One region of the Azospirillum thermophilum genome, then DNA from elsewhere that is predicted to be linked to it. Evidence: riboswitches for the same ligand, from Rfam matches in the RefSeq annotation. Region 1 holds a riboswitch; each other region holds the start of a gene.
The links. Region 1 has a riboswitch for thiamine pyrophosphate ahead of thiC (phosphomethylpyrimidine synthase ThiC). Riboswitches for the same ligand answer to the same signal wherever they lie in the genome.

Region 1 (4,513 bases):
ACAGGGCGAACTGGTCGCGCCAGCGGAAGGAGAAGCGCGCCCGCGACATGGCGTCGTCGCGCAGCCGGGCGGCCGGATGCCCCTTGGCGAGGTCGGCGGCATGGGCGGCGATCTTGTAGGCGATCACGCCGGCCTTGACGTCGTCGCGGTCGGGCAGGCCGAGATGCTCCTTCGGCGTGACGTAGCAGAGCATGGCGGTGCCGAACCAGCCGATCATCGCCGCGCCGATGGCGCTGGTGATGTGATCGTAGCCCGGCGCGATGTCGGTGACGAGCGGCCCCAGCGTGTAGAAGGGCGCCTCGCCGCACAGCGCGAGCTGCTTGTCGACGTTGTGCTTGATCTTGTGCATCGGGACATGGCCCGGCCCTTCGATCATCACCTGCACGTCGCGCGCCCAGGCGACCTTCGTCAGCTCGCCCAGCGTCTCCAGCTCGGCGAACTGGGCGGCGTCGTTGGCGTCGGCCTGGCTGCCCGGCCGCAGCCCGTCGCCCATCGACAGCGCCACGTCATAGGCCCGGCAGATCTCGACGATCTCCGGGAAACGCTCGTAGAGGAAGCTCTCGCGGTGGTGCGCCAGGCACCATTTGGCGATGATCGAGCCGCCGCGCGACACGATGCCGGTGACCCGCCTGGCCGTCAGCGGGATGTGGGCCAGCCGCAGCCCGGCATGGATGGTGAAGTAGTCGACGCCCTGCTCGGCCTGCTCGATCAGCGTGTCGCGGAACAGCTCCCAGGTCAGGTCCTCGGCCCTGCCGCCGACCTTCTCCAGCGCCTGGTAGATCGGCACCGTCCCGATGGGCACCGGCGCGTTGCGCAGGATCCACTCGCGGTCTGGTGGATGTCCTTGCCGGTCGAGAGATCCATCACCGTGTCGGCGCCCCAGCGGATCGCCCAGACCATCTTCTCCACCTCCTCCTCGATCGAGGAGGTGACGGCGGAGTTGCCGATGTTGGCGTTGATCTTGGTGAGGAAGTTGCGGCCGATGATCATCGGCTCCGACTCGGGGTGGTTGATGTTGGACGGGATGATCGCCCGGCCGCGCGCCACCTCGTCCCGCACGAACTCCGGCGTCACGACATCGGGGATGCTGGCGCCGAAATCCTCGCCGTCGCGCCCCGTTCCATCGGCCGCCCCATTGGCCGCCCCGCCGGCCGCCTCAAGCGCCGCGGCCCGGCCGAGAGTCTCGCGCACGGCGATATACTCCATCTCCGGCGTGACGATGCCGGCGCGGGCGTAGGCCATCTGCGTCACCGCGGCGCCGCCCCTGGCGCGCAGCGCGCCGCCGGCGGTCGCCTCCACGTCGCCGCGGGCCAGGATCCAGTCGCGCCTCAGCGCCGGCAGCCCCCGGCGGACGTCGATGGCGACGGCGTCGTCGGTGTAGGGGCCGGAGGAGTCGTAGACGCGCAGCGGCGGCTCCCCGCCGCTCAGCTCGATCTCGCGCAGGGCGACGCGCAGGTCGGGAAAGCGCGTCCCCGGCACATGCACCTTGCGCGAGGCGGGCAGCGGGCCGGTCGAAATGCGGATGGCGGCTTGGTCGAAGTCCTTGGGCACTGGGTTTCTCCGTCACGAACGAGGTTGCCGGACAAACCCGGGACTGCGGACGGAGGTGACGGATTGCAGGCCGCGTGATGCGGCGGGCAGGCAGGCGGCCGCGGTCGATGCGGCAAGGCCCGGTCTGCAAAATCCTCCCTTCGCCGGTATGACCCGGATCAGGTTCGAAGGGTCACCACGTTGCCGGTCGCCCTTTCGGGCGAACGGCCGGTGGTATCTCAGCCCCCTACGGGACCCCCCTGGAAACGCGCCGATGGTGGCGGAGCGCGCGGCTGCTGTCAAAGGAAAGCAGGACTGTCTTCCGTTTGGACACCATAAGATGCGCCCACCAAACCGGAGGGGTCATGAGCAACCAGTCGTCCGCCGTCCAGAGCAGCGCCGCACAGCCGGGTCCCGGGCTGACGGTCTATGCCCAGCTCGCCGGCATCGTGCTGTTCTGGAGCTCCAACTGGCCCTTCATGAAGATCGCGCTTGCGGACATGGGGCCGCTGACCTTCTGCGCGGTGCGGCTGTTCGGGGCCGCCATCGGCGTGATGGCGCTGGCGCCGCTGCTGCGCTTTCCCCTGCTGCCGGCCCGCGGCGACCGGCTGCCGCTGGCCGCCATCGGCCTGATGCAGGTCGGGCTGATGATGGCGCTGAGCAACGTCGGGCTGCAGTATGTGGCGCCGGGCCGCGCGGCGGTGCTGGTCTATACCATGCAGATGTGGGCCCTGCCGCTGGGGGTCCTGATCCTGGGCGAACGGGTCTCCGCCCGGCGGCTGGCCGGGGCGCTGCTGGCCTTCGCCGGAGTGGTGGTGTTCTTCAACCCGCTGCTGGTCGACTGGAGCGACGGGCGCGCCCTGCTCGGCAACGGGCTTCTGCTGGCCTGCGCCGCCACCTGGGCGCTGGGGGCGACGCTCTACCGCCGCCGGGTCTGGCACACCCCCTTCTGGACGCAGACCTTCTGGCAGATCGCGCTCAGCAGCCTCGCCATGATCCCCTTCGCCCTGGCGATGGAGGGCCACCGCCCCATCCACCTGACGCAGCCGCTGCTGCTCGTCATCGCCTACAACGTGCTGATCGCCACCAGCCTCTGCTATTGGTGGTGGAGCAAGGCGCTGGCGGTGATGCCGGCGAGCCAGGCCGGCCAGTTCGTCTGTCTCGTGCCGGTGGTCGCCCTGCTGCTCAGCGCCGCCTTCATGGGCGAGCCGCTGACGGTCGGCGTCGCCATCAGCGTCGCGCTGATCTGCGCCGGCATCCTGCTGACCGCGCGGGCGAAGTAGGACGGCCGGTCAGAGCCAGCGCCGCAGCTTCACGAAGATCATCGGCAGCACCGCCGACAGCGCCATCAGCAGCAACGCCATCGGGTAGCCGTACATCCAGTCCTTCTCCGGCATGTCGGTGAAGTTCATGCCGTAGATGGTGGCGACCAGGGTCGGCGGGAACAGCAGGACGGTGATCACCGAGACGATCTTCACGATCTCGTTCTGCTCGACGTTGATCCGGCCGAGCGTGGTGTCGAGCAGCAGGCTGACCTTGCTCGACAGGAAGGTGGCGTATTCGTCGAGGCCGGTGACGTCCTGCAGGGTCGCCCGCGCCCAGCGCCGCGTCGCCTTGCTGCCGCTCCAGCCGCCCATGCGGCCGTCGTTGCGCGACAGGAAGTCCAGCATGCGCTGCAGGCTTGCCAGGCTGACATGGGCCTTGCCGATCAGGTGGCCGGTGTGGCCGATGCGGCGGAGCGAGCGGCTGTCGCCGCGCGTCTCGCCCCGCGGGCGCAGCGTCCGGCCTCGGAAGGCGCGGCTGCTCATGGTGTCCAGCTCCAGCCCGACGCGGCGCAGCACCCCGGCCGTCCGCTCCACCACCGCGTCCACCAGATAGGCCAGCACCGCCTCGGCCCCCGTGCAGGGGATGCTGCGGTGAGACAGGGTGCGCCGGAAGGCCAGGAAGGGCTGCGGGTCGATGTGGTGGATCGTCACCAGCCGGCCGCCGACCAGCACGAAGCTGACCTCGGCGATGCGCGGCCGATCGGTGTCGGCCCAGACCAGGACCATCACCGTCATGTGCACCGCGCCGCCGACCAGCCGCAGCCGGCTCGACTCCTCGATCTCCGCCATCTGCTCGCGCGTCGGCAGCGGGGTGCCGACCAGCGCCTCCACCCGCGCCAGCTCCTCCGGCGTGGGGGACAGCAGGTCGATCCAGACGGTGCTGTCGGGCAGCGGGTCGGCCGCTCCGTCAAGCTCCCTGGCCCAGCGGAGAAGCCCCTCGTCCCGGACGAAGGCATGCAGCACGGGCGTCGGCTCTCCGGTTTGGCGACGGTTGAGGAATGGCGGCCAGGGGCCGGCCGCCGGCCGGGGTCAGACGATGCGCCCGATGCGGCGCGGCTTCAGCGGATGCCTGGCCGCGGAGTCGGGCTTGACCGGCTCGGACCTGATCGGCTCGGGGCCGGAGGCGCCGACGTCCGGCAGCTCCTCGCCCAGCGTCCGCTCCAGCTCGGCGCGCAGCTCCTCGCCGTCCTTGCGGCCGGCCAGGAAATGGGCCACCGCCGCGCGGGCGTTGTCGCGGTCGTACGGCACCTTGCCGAACACCGCGAGCTTCGCCCGCTCGACCAGCTTGGGGTCCAGCTCTTCGCGGATGGCCCTGATCTGGCGGAGCAGGTCCTTGCGCGGATCGGAACCGCGGGGATCGGACATTGGCGTCCTCCTTTGCCGAGACGTCCGCCCTCTGATATGGGCGCTCTACTCGCGCCCGATCAGGGTGCCGGCCCCACCCTCGGTGAAGATCTCCAGAAGCAGGGCGTGCGGCACCCGGCCATCGAGGATGACGGCGGCGTCCACCCCCTGCTCCACCGCGTCGACGCAGGTCTCGATCTTCGGGATCATGCCGCCCGACGCCGTGCCGTCGGCGATCGCCGCGCGCGCCTGGTCCAGCGTCATCTTCTCGATGAGCTGCTTGTTCTTGTCCAGCACGCCCGCGACGTCGGTCA
Region 2 (4,513 bases), on a different replicon from region 1:
TGCGCAGCGGGGCGGCGGCGGAACGCTTCGCCCGCATGGTGGCGGCGCTGGGCGGCCCGTCCGACCTGCTGGAGAACCCCGACCGCCACCTGGACCGGGCGCCGGTGGTGCGGCCGGTGACGGCGGAGCGGCCGGGCTTCGTCGCCGCCATCGACACCCGCGCGGTCGGCATCGCCGTGGTGGCGCTGGGCGGCGGTCGGACCAAGGTCACCGACGCCATCGACTTCGCGGTCGGGCTGGACGAGGTGGCCGGTCTGGGGGCGGAGGTCGGGCCGGCCGGCCGGCCGCTCGCCATCGTCCATGCCCGCAGCGAGGCCCAGGCCGATCAGGCCGCCCTGGCCCTGCGCCGGGCCTTCACCCTGTCGGACCGGCCGGCGGAACGCGGGCCGCTGATCGCCCGCCGCATCTGACGGGCATCGTCGGCGAACCGGAAGGACGCGGGGCGGACTGAGGGTCTGACCCGCGTTCGCGGCATTGGGCAGCGCGACGTCATGCCGCTACTTTGGGCATCATGACAGAAGCCCGCGCCCTTCCGGCGGTTCCCGATTCCGTCCGCTACGCCACCGCCTGCTACCTGTCGGCGGTGCTGCTGTTCGGCATGATGGACACGCTGATCAAGCTGCTGTCGGCGGAGTACCCGGTGCCGCAGCTCATGTTCGTGCGGTCGCTGGTGGCGCTGCTGATCGTCGGCGGCTGGGCGGTGGCGCGGGACGGCAACGTCGCCTCGCTGCGCACCCGGCGCTCGCTCGGCCATGTCTGGCGGGCCTTCGCCGGACTGATCTCCATGGGCTGCTTCTTCTACGCCTTCAAGCATCTGCCTCTGGCCGAGGTCTATGTGCTGAGCTTCGCCGGGCCGCTGTTCATCACCGCCCTGTCGGTGCCGCTGCTGGGCGAGACGGTGGGCTGGCGGCGCTGGGCGGCGGTGCTGGTCGGCTTCGCCGGGGTGGTCATCATGGCCGGGCCGTCCTCCTCCGGCGCGCCGCTGCTGCCGGTGCTGGTCGGTCTGACCGCCGCCTTCTTCTATGCGCTGGCTGTGCTCGCCGTGCGCGGACTGGCGCGGACCGAGACGAGCACCTCTACCGTCGTCTACCTGCTGCTGACGACGACGGTGGTCAGCGGGGTCCTGACGATTCCGGTGTGGGAGACTCCGGACGCCCGCGGCCTCGGGCTGATGGCGCTGGTCGGCACGCTGGGGGCGGCGGCGCAGGTGCTGCTGACCCAGGCCTTCCGCCGCGCTCCGCCGGCCACGGTGGCGCCCTTCGAGTATACCGGCATGATCTGGGCGACGCTGTTCGGCTTCCTGGTGTTCGGCGAGGTGCCGACCCCGGCGGTGCTGGCCGGCGCGCTGGTCATCATCGGCAGCGGCCTCTACATCCTGCACCGCGAGACGATGCGTCGGTGATGCGGTAGAATCATCCCGTGCGGACGGCGCCGGGCCGTCCGGCCGCAGGGGAGGACGGGAGCGTGCAGGGCTATCGCATCGGGGTGATGAGCCGGGCCGAGCTGGATCTGGCGGTGGACTGGGCGCGGGCGGAGGGCTGGAACCCCGGCCTGCACGATGCCGGGGCCTTCCATGCCGCCGATCCCAGCGGCTTCCTCGCCGGTCGGCTGGACGGCCGGCCGGTCGCCAGCATCTCCGTCGTCCGCTATCCCGGCAGGTTCGGCTTCCTCGGCTTCTACATCGTGCGGCCGGAGGCGCGCGGCCGCGGCTATGGCTGGCAGCTCTGGCAGGCGGGCCTGAAGCACCTGGAGGGCTGCACCGTCGGCCTGGACGGCGTGGTGGCGCAGCAGGAGAACTACCGCCGGTCGGGCTTCGCGCTCGCCTACCGCAACATCCGCTTCGGCGGGGCGCCGCCGCGCGGCGCCATCGGGCGGCGGCCGGCCGACGCGCGGACGGTGCCGTTCGACCGGCTGCTGGCGCTCGATTCCGCGCTGTTCCCGGCCCCGCGGCCGGGCTTCCTCGCCAACTGGATCGCCCTGCCTGGGACGACGGCGCTCGCCGCTCTGCGGGACGGCGGCCTCGCGGGCTTCGGCGTCATCCGGCCCTGCCACAGCGGCCACAAGATCGGCCCGCTCTATGCCGACGACGACGCCACGGCCCGCGACCTGCTGCTGGCGCTCGCGGAGCAGGCGGGGGAGGGGCCGGTCTACCTCGACGTGCCGGAGGTCAACGCCCCGGCCGTCCGCCTGGCGGAGGAGCTGGGGCTGACGCCGCAGTTCGAGACCGCCCGCATGTATCTCGGGCCGGCTCCCGCCGTCGACACCAGCCGGCTGTTCGGCGTCACCACCTTCGAGCTGGGGTGAGCGCCGGATCGAAGGGCAGGGCCAAGGACCGGGGTTGACAAGCCGCCCGCCCCGGTCCAACTCTCGCGCCACCACACGGCTGGGGTGCCTGCGGCGACGCGGGCTGAGAGACACCCATCGAACCTGATCCGGGTCATGCCGGCGAAGGGAGCCGCCCGTTCTCGAGAACCGCCGGACCGGCATCCTCCTCGCGACGGCCTCCCCGCCCGCCATGCCCGGGCAGCAGGAGGAGAGACGACATGCGGCGGCTTACCCACTCCCTGATCGCGGCCTCCCTGATCGCAGGATCGGCCCTCGCCACGGCTGCCCCTCCGGCGGCCCGCGCGGCCGGATCGGGGGAGCCCGCCGCCTTCCCGGTCCTGGTGCCGCTGACCGGCTTCCTGTCGCTGGAAGGCACCAGCCAGCGCAACGGCGCGCTGCTGGCGCTGAAGGAGGCCCCGCCCGACGTCGCCGTGGCCGGCGAGGTGATCGATACCGGCACCTCGCCCGAAGCCGCGGTGACGGCGCTGGAGCGGGCGGCCGGGCGCGGCCGGGTGGCCGGCGTGGCGGCCAGCATGCTGGGCACCCAGATGCTCGCCATGCTGCCGCTGGCGGCGGAGCTGAAGCTGCCGCTGATCACCGTGTCCGGCACCGCCTCGATCACGGAACAGGGCAATCCCTGGGTCTTCCGCTTCTTCCCCGGCGACGCGGTGACCAAGACCGCCCATGCCCGCTATGTGGTGGAGGAGCTGGGCAGGACGCGGCCGGCGGTCATCTACCAGACCACCGCCTATGGCCAGAGCGGCCGGACCCACCTCGCCGCCGCCTTCAAGGCGCTGGGCGTCGAGCCGGTGTTCGAGGAGGGGGTCGATCCCGCCGCCAAGGACCTGCTGCCGGTGCTGACCAAGGCGCTCGCCGCCAATCCCGACGTGCTGGTGCTGCACCTCCATGCCGGACCGACGGCGCTGCTGCTGCGGCAGGCGGCGGCCAACGGGGTGACGGTGCCGATCGTCGCCGGCTCCGCCATGCACCAGCCGAGCACGGCCGCCCTGCTGGAGCCGGCCGAATTGAAGGGCGTGTGCGCGGAGACCGCCGCCTCGCCCATTTCCGGCGGCTCGCCGGAGATGGAGTCGTTCACCCGCGCCTACCGCGCCGCCTTCAATGCGGAGCCGGACGCCTTCGCGCTCGGCCAGTATGACGGCATGCGCATGGCGGTGGAGGCGGCCAGGGCCGGCGCCCGCACGCCCGAGGAGATCCGCAAGGCGCTGTCCGCCACCAGCTACCGGGGCCTCGCCATGACCTATGCCTCGGACGGCAAGGGGAACATGGCGCATTCCGCCGTCATCGTCTGCTTCGACGGCACCTCGCGCGTGCCGGCGGTGGCGAAGCGCTACGACAACGTCACGGGCGTGGTGAAGTAAGGCCATGACCGCCCTCCAGCTCCTCCTGAACGGGGTCGCGCTGGGGGCGGCCTATGCGCTGGTGGCGCTCGGCTTCGTCCTGGTGCTGAACGCCACCGCGGCGGTGAATTTCGCGCAGGGCGACCTCGTCATGGCCGGCGGGCTGCTGGCGGTGGCGCTCGCCCCGCCGGTGGCGCAGGCGGTGCCGCTGCCGGGCCTGCTGCTGTTGCCGCTGGTGATGGCGCTGATGGCGGGGCTGGGACTGCTGCTTGCCGCCGTGGCCTATCTGCCGCTGCGCGGCCGGCCGCCGGTCGCGGTCTTCATCAGCACCATCGCGGTCGGCATCATCCTGCAGAACGGCGCCTCCGTCCTGTTCGGGCCGGAGCCGCGGGCCGCGCCGCCGCTGGTCACCGGGCAGACGCTGCGCGTCGGCGACCTCGTGGTGCCGGAACAGTCGCTCGCCATCGTCGCGGTGGCGGCGCTGCTGATCGGTCTGCAGCAATGGGTGTTCGGCCGCACGCAGCTCGGCCGGCGGCTGCGCGCGACGGCGCAGGATCCGGAGATGGCGCGGGCCTGCGGCGTGCCGGTGACGGGGATGATCCTGCTGACCTTCGCCATCGCCGCCGCCTTCGCCGGGCGGCGGGCCTGCTGCTCGCCAACCGCTATTTCGTGACGCCGACCGCGGGCGGCGACCTGATCCTGAAGGCCTACATCGCCGTGACCATCGGCGGCTGGGGCTCCGTTCCCGGGGCGGTGGCGGGCGCGCTGCTGATCGCGCTGTTCGAGGTGGGGGTGTCCTCGCTGCTCTCCTACCCGGTGGCGCTCGGGCT
Region 3 (4,513 bases), 840 kb from region 1:
GGGTCGCCAACCTCGTGGACGAACAGCGGGGGCTGGTTGCCCAGATCCGCGATCAGCTTCTCGGTCTTGCGGATCTCGCCCTCCAGGCGCGACCTGTCGCCGGTCTGCTGGTTGCGCCGCTGGGTCAGGCCGTTGACGCGGGTCTGCAGTTCCTGCGCTTCGGCATGGAGGACGTAGATCTTGTTTTCGAGCTGATCAAGGCCCGAGCTGCGCTCCAGAATGCCGGGCAGCATGTCCTTCAGCATCATGGCGACCGGGACCGCGGCCGTCAGGATGACGGCAATGGCGATCAGGAACAGGGTCGTGTTCGACATGGTCCGGCTGGCGCCCCCCGGCGAGCGAGCACCGCAGCCCCGGCAGATCCGGTACTGACGATAGGATAGAAATTCCCGCATTTGTCGCAAAAGGTCAACAAATCGAAGCGGCGCCGGATGATGTTCGGGACGAACTGTCGCGCTCCGCAGCGAGATGCCTTACGCGAGGACCAGATCGGCGACGCGCTTCACCGGGTCGCGCAGCGGTCCCGGCCGCGGGTCGTCGGCCATGGTGGTGAACCAGTGCTCCGGCGGGTTGCGGCCGGCGGCGCGCGCCCAGGTCAGGCCGCGCAGCACCCGCTCCGCCTCCGCGGTCGGCGCGACGGCGGGGTCGAGCCCGGCCAGAACCGCCCAGATGCCGGCCCAGCAGCGCCCGACCGACCAGGGGTTATAGCCGCCGCCGCCCAGCACCATCGCCTGCGGCGCCAGCGGCAGCAACGCCGCCACCGCATCCCACAGCGCGCGGTTGGACAGCTCCAGCCTGCTGAGCGGATCGTCGGCCAGCGCGTCGGCCCCGGTCTGCAGGACGAGCACCTGCGGCCGGAAGGCGCGGCCGAGCGGGAGGATCGCCGCTTCCACCAGGAAGGCGAGTTCGCTGTCGTTGAAGCCCGGCGGGACCGGCAGGTTGCGCGCCATGCCGCCGGCGCGGTCCTCCGCCTTGCCGGTGAAGGGCCAGCGACCGTCCTCATGGACCGAGACGGTGAGCACCCGCTCGTCCTCGGCGAAGGCGTCCTGCACCCCGTCGCCGTGGTGGGCGTCGAGATCGACATAGAGCACCCGCTCCACCCCGTGGTCGAGCAGTTCCAGGATGCCGAGCACCGGCGCGTTGACGTAGCAGAAGCCGCTGGCCCGCGCCGGGCGGCCGTGATGGGTGCCGCCGGCGGGGGAATAGACGGTATCGGCCTGCCCGCGCAGCAGCAGCCTCGCCGCCAGCAGGGCGGAGCCGGCCCCGGTGGCCGGCCGCCGGTACATCTCCGGGAAGACGGGATTCTCGAGCCGGCCGAGGTTGTAGCGCTCCCCCGTCGCGGCATCGACGTGCTGTGCCGCCTCGGCCCGCCGCAGCGCCTCGACATAGTCGGGGGCATGGAAGCGGGCCAGTTCCCGCGGGGTCGCCATCGGGGTATCGAGATAAACGGCCTCCTCCAGCCAGCCCATCGCCCGGCTGAGGTCGATGGCGGTCGAGACGCGCGGGATCGACAGCGGGTGCTTCGTCCCGTAGGACGAGCCGCGATAGATCTCGCTGCCGATGAAGACGGGGCGGTCGAGGGGCGTCGGGCGGGTCATGCGGGGGTGAAATGGCGCGGTCCCCCATCTCCGTCAATGGGCGAAGCTGTCCGCCCGGACCCTCGACCTGCGGGGAGGGCGCGTCTGTCCATCGGGGTCCGTCCGATGCGTCCCTTGTGCGGATCCGTGCGCATACCGCCAAATGCATCTTTGCCCCGGACAGCTCCCTGCCAGAGTGGAGGGTGCCAGAGTGGAGGGCCGACGATGCTGGGTTCCCACCATGCCCGACCCGTCCTGCCGGCGGCCGTCCTCCTGGTCCTGGCGGTCGGCGCCTCCCCCCTCCCGGTGCTGGCGGAGGTTCCGGTCGACCTGGAGCTGGTGCTGGCGGTCGATGTCTCGGGCAGCGTCGACCCGGACGAGGCGAAGCTGCAGCGCGACGGCTACATCGCCGCACTGATGAACCCCAAGGTGCAGCAGGCGATCGCCGGCGGCCCCTTCGGCCGGATCGCCGCCACCTATGTCGAGTGGGCCGGCGAGAGCCACCAGCAGGTGATCGTCGGCTGGACGGAGCTGGGCGACCGCGCCAGCCTCTCCACCTTCGCCTCGGCGATCGGCGAGGCGCCCTTCACCACCGCCCATTGGACCTCGATCAGCAGCGCCATCGACTTCAGCGCCCGGCTGTTCGACGGGAACGGCTTCGAGGGGACGCGGCGGGTGATCGACGTGTCGGGCGACGGCGAGAACAACCGGGGGCGCCCGGCCGAATGGGCGCGGGACGAGGCGGTGGCGCGCGGCATCACCATCAACGGGCTGCCGATCCTGAACGACCGGCCCAACCCGCTGGGCGGCCTCGCGCCCATCGACCTGGAACGCTACTACCGCGCCAACGTGATCGGCGGCCCCGGCGCCTTCCTGGTCCCCGCCGGCGACTTCGGCGCCTTCGCCGAGGCGATCCTGAACAAGCTGCTGCTGGAGATTTCCAACGCCCCGCCGGGCACCGACGTGGCGCAGCGATAGGGCAGCCGCGCTCTTGCCCATCGGCGCGCGACGCGCCATAGTCGCTGCCTTCACTGGGGGGAGCCGATGGTCGGCTGAGAGGTCCCACGTCCGGGACGACCCCTGGAACCTGATCCGGTTCACACCGGCGTAGGGATCAGTGAGCGCATGACCATCCTGACGCCGCCCGCGGCGGTCCTTCCTCCCCTGTCCGTCACCGTGTCCGCGGCCCGCCTGACCTATGGCGGGACGCTGCTGTTCGGCGATGTCGCGCTCCATCTGGAAGGCGGCGCCACCACCTGCCTGCTGGGGCCGAGCGGGGTGGGCAAGACCACGCTGCTGCGCCTGATCGCCGGACTGGCCGAGCCGGAGCCGCCGACCCTCGTCGAGGCGGGCGACGGGGCGCCGCTGGCCGGGCGGGTCGCCTACATGGCGCAGCAGGATCTGCTGCTGCCCTGGCTGTCGGTGCTGGACAACGTGCTGCTGGGCAGCCGGCTGCGCCGGGAACGGCCGCGGCCCGAGCGGGTCGAGCGGGCGCGCGCGCTCCTGGAGCGTGTCGGCCTCGGCGGCCGGGAGGGCGACCGGCCGGCCACCCTGTCGGGCGGTCAGCGGCAGCGGGTGGCGCTCGCCCGCACGCTGGTCGAGGACCGGCCCGTGGTGCTGATGGACGAACCCTTCTCCTCGCTCGACGCGCTGACCCGGCTCAAGCTTCAGGAGACGGCGGCGGAGACGCTGGCCGGGCGCACGGTGCTGATGGTGACCCACGACCCGCTGGAGGCGCTGCGGCTCGGCCACCGGATCCATGTGATGACCGGCCGGCCGGCCGGCATCGGCCCGGCGCTGGAGCCGCCCGGACCGCCGCCGCGCCCGGTGGACGACACCGCGCTCCTCGCCCTGCAGGCGGAACTGCTGCGGAGGCTTGCCGGATGACGGCGCTGCTGCGCGGCGCCGTGACGGCCGCGGTTCTGCTCGGGCTGTGGCAGGCGGTGGTGACGCTGACCGGCCTGCCCCGCTTCATCCTGCCGGGTCCCCTGCTGGTGGCGGACGCCCTGCAGCGGCAGGCGCCGCTGCTGCTGGGCCATGCGCTGACCACGCTGGCGGAAATGCTGCTGGGGCTGCTGTTCGGCGTGGCGCTGGGGATGGCGAGCGCGCTGGCGCTGGCGAGTTTCCGCACGGCGCGGCGCTGGCTGATGCCCGTGCTGGTGGTCAGCCAGGCGATCCCGGTCTTCGCGCTCGCCCCGCTGCTGGTGCTGTGGCTCGGCTACGGCATGGCCTCCAAGGTCGCGATGGCGACGCTGATCATCTATTTCCCGGTGACGACGGCCCTGTTCGACGGGCTGCGGCGCACCGATCCCGGCTGGCTGGATCTTGCCCGTACGATGGGGGCGAGCCCGCGGGCCACGCTGCTGACCATCCGGCTGCCGGCCGCCCTTCCCGCCTTCTGGTCCGGGCTGCGGGTCGCCGCCGCCGTGGCGCCCATCGGGGCGGTGATCGGCGAGTGGGTCGGCTCCTCCTCCGGCCTCGGCTATCTGATGCTGCACGCCAACGCGCGGATGCAGATCGACCTGCTGTTCGCGGCGCTGCTGATCCTCGGCCTCTGCGCGGTGGCGCTCTATGCCGCCGTCGATGCGCTGGGCCGCCGCGTCCTTCCCTGGCTTCCCGATACGCAACCTGCTGAAGACAAAGGACCGACCCGATGAAACGGACGTTCGCAGCCGCGGCGTTTGCCACCGGACTTCTCGCCAGCCTGCCGGCCCTGGCCCAGGACAAGCTGAGCGTGATGCTCGACTGGTTCGTGAACCCCGACCATGCCCCGCTGGTGGTGGCGCAGGAGTTGGGCTTCTTCAAGGAGGCCGGACTGGAGGTGGAGCTGACCGCCCCGGCGGACCCGAACGACCCGCCGAAGCTGGTCGCCGCCGGCAGGAGCGACCTCGCCATCTCGTACCAGCCGCAGCTCATCGTGCAGGTGGACGAGGGGC

Region 2: it holds a riboswitch for thiamine pyrophosphate, as region 1 does, so the genes downstream of both, DEW08_RS28705 (ABC transporter substrate-binding protein) here and thiC (phosphomethylpyrimidine synthase ThiC) in region 1, are expected to answer to the same signal.
Region 3: it holds a riboswitch for thiamine pyrophosphate, as region 1 does, so the genes downstream of both, DEW08_RS13075 (ABC transporter ATP-binding protein) here and thiC (phosphomethylpyrimidine synthase ThiC) in region 1, are expected to answer to the same signal.

The regions. Positions count from the first base shown of each region.
Region 1 is NZ_CP029353.1:602,571-607,083, reverse strand. It holds partial or broken gene thiC (phosphomethylpyrimidine synthase ThiC) at 1-1,551, opposite strand, end outside; TPP riboswitch at 1,670-1,802, opposite strand; gene DEW08_RS08975 (DMT family transporter) at 1,896-2,813, shown strand; gene DEW08_RS08970 (magnesium transporter CorA family protein) at 2,823-3,818, opposite strand; gene DEW08_RS08965 (hypothetical protein) at 3,885-4,220, opposite strand; gene argB (acetylglutamate kinase) at 4,266-4,513, opposite strand, start outside.
Region 2 is NZ_CP029358.1:206,896-211,408, reverse strand. It holds gene deoA (thymidine phosphorylase) at 1-410, shown strand, start outside; gene DEW08_RS28715 (DMT family transporter) at 512-1,402, shown strand; gene DEW08_RS28710 (GNAT family N-acetyltransferase) at 1,465-2,304, shown strand; TPP riboswitch at 2,375-2,471, shown strand; gene DEW08_RS28705 (ABC transporter substrate-binding protein) at 2,544-3,704, shown strand; gene DEW08_RS28700 (branched-chain amino acid ABC transporter permease) at 3,709-4,356, shown strand; gene DEW08_RS32990 (ABC transporter permease subunit) at 4,353-4,513, shown strand, end outside.
Region 3 is NZ_CP029353.1:1,440,399-1,444,911, forward strand. It holds gene DEW08_RS13060 (hypothetical protein) at 1-314, opposite strand, end outside; gene DEW08_RS13065 (acetoin utilization protein AcuC) at 474-1,598, opposite strand; gene DEW08_RS13070 (DUF1194 domain-containing protein) at 1,803-2,555, shown strand; TPP riboswitch at 2,602-2,709, shown strand; gene DEW08_RS13075 (ABC transporter ATP-binding protein) at 2,703-3,464, shown strand; gene DEW08_RS13080 (ABC transporter permease) at 3,461-4,234, shown strand; gene DEW08_RS13085 (ABC transporter substrate-binding protein) at 4,231-4,513, shown strand, end outside.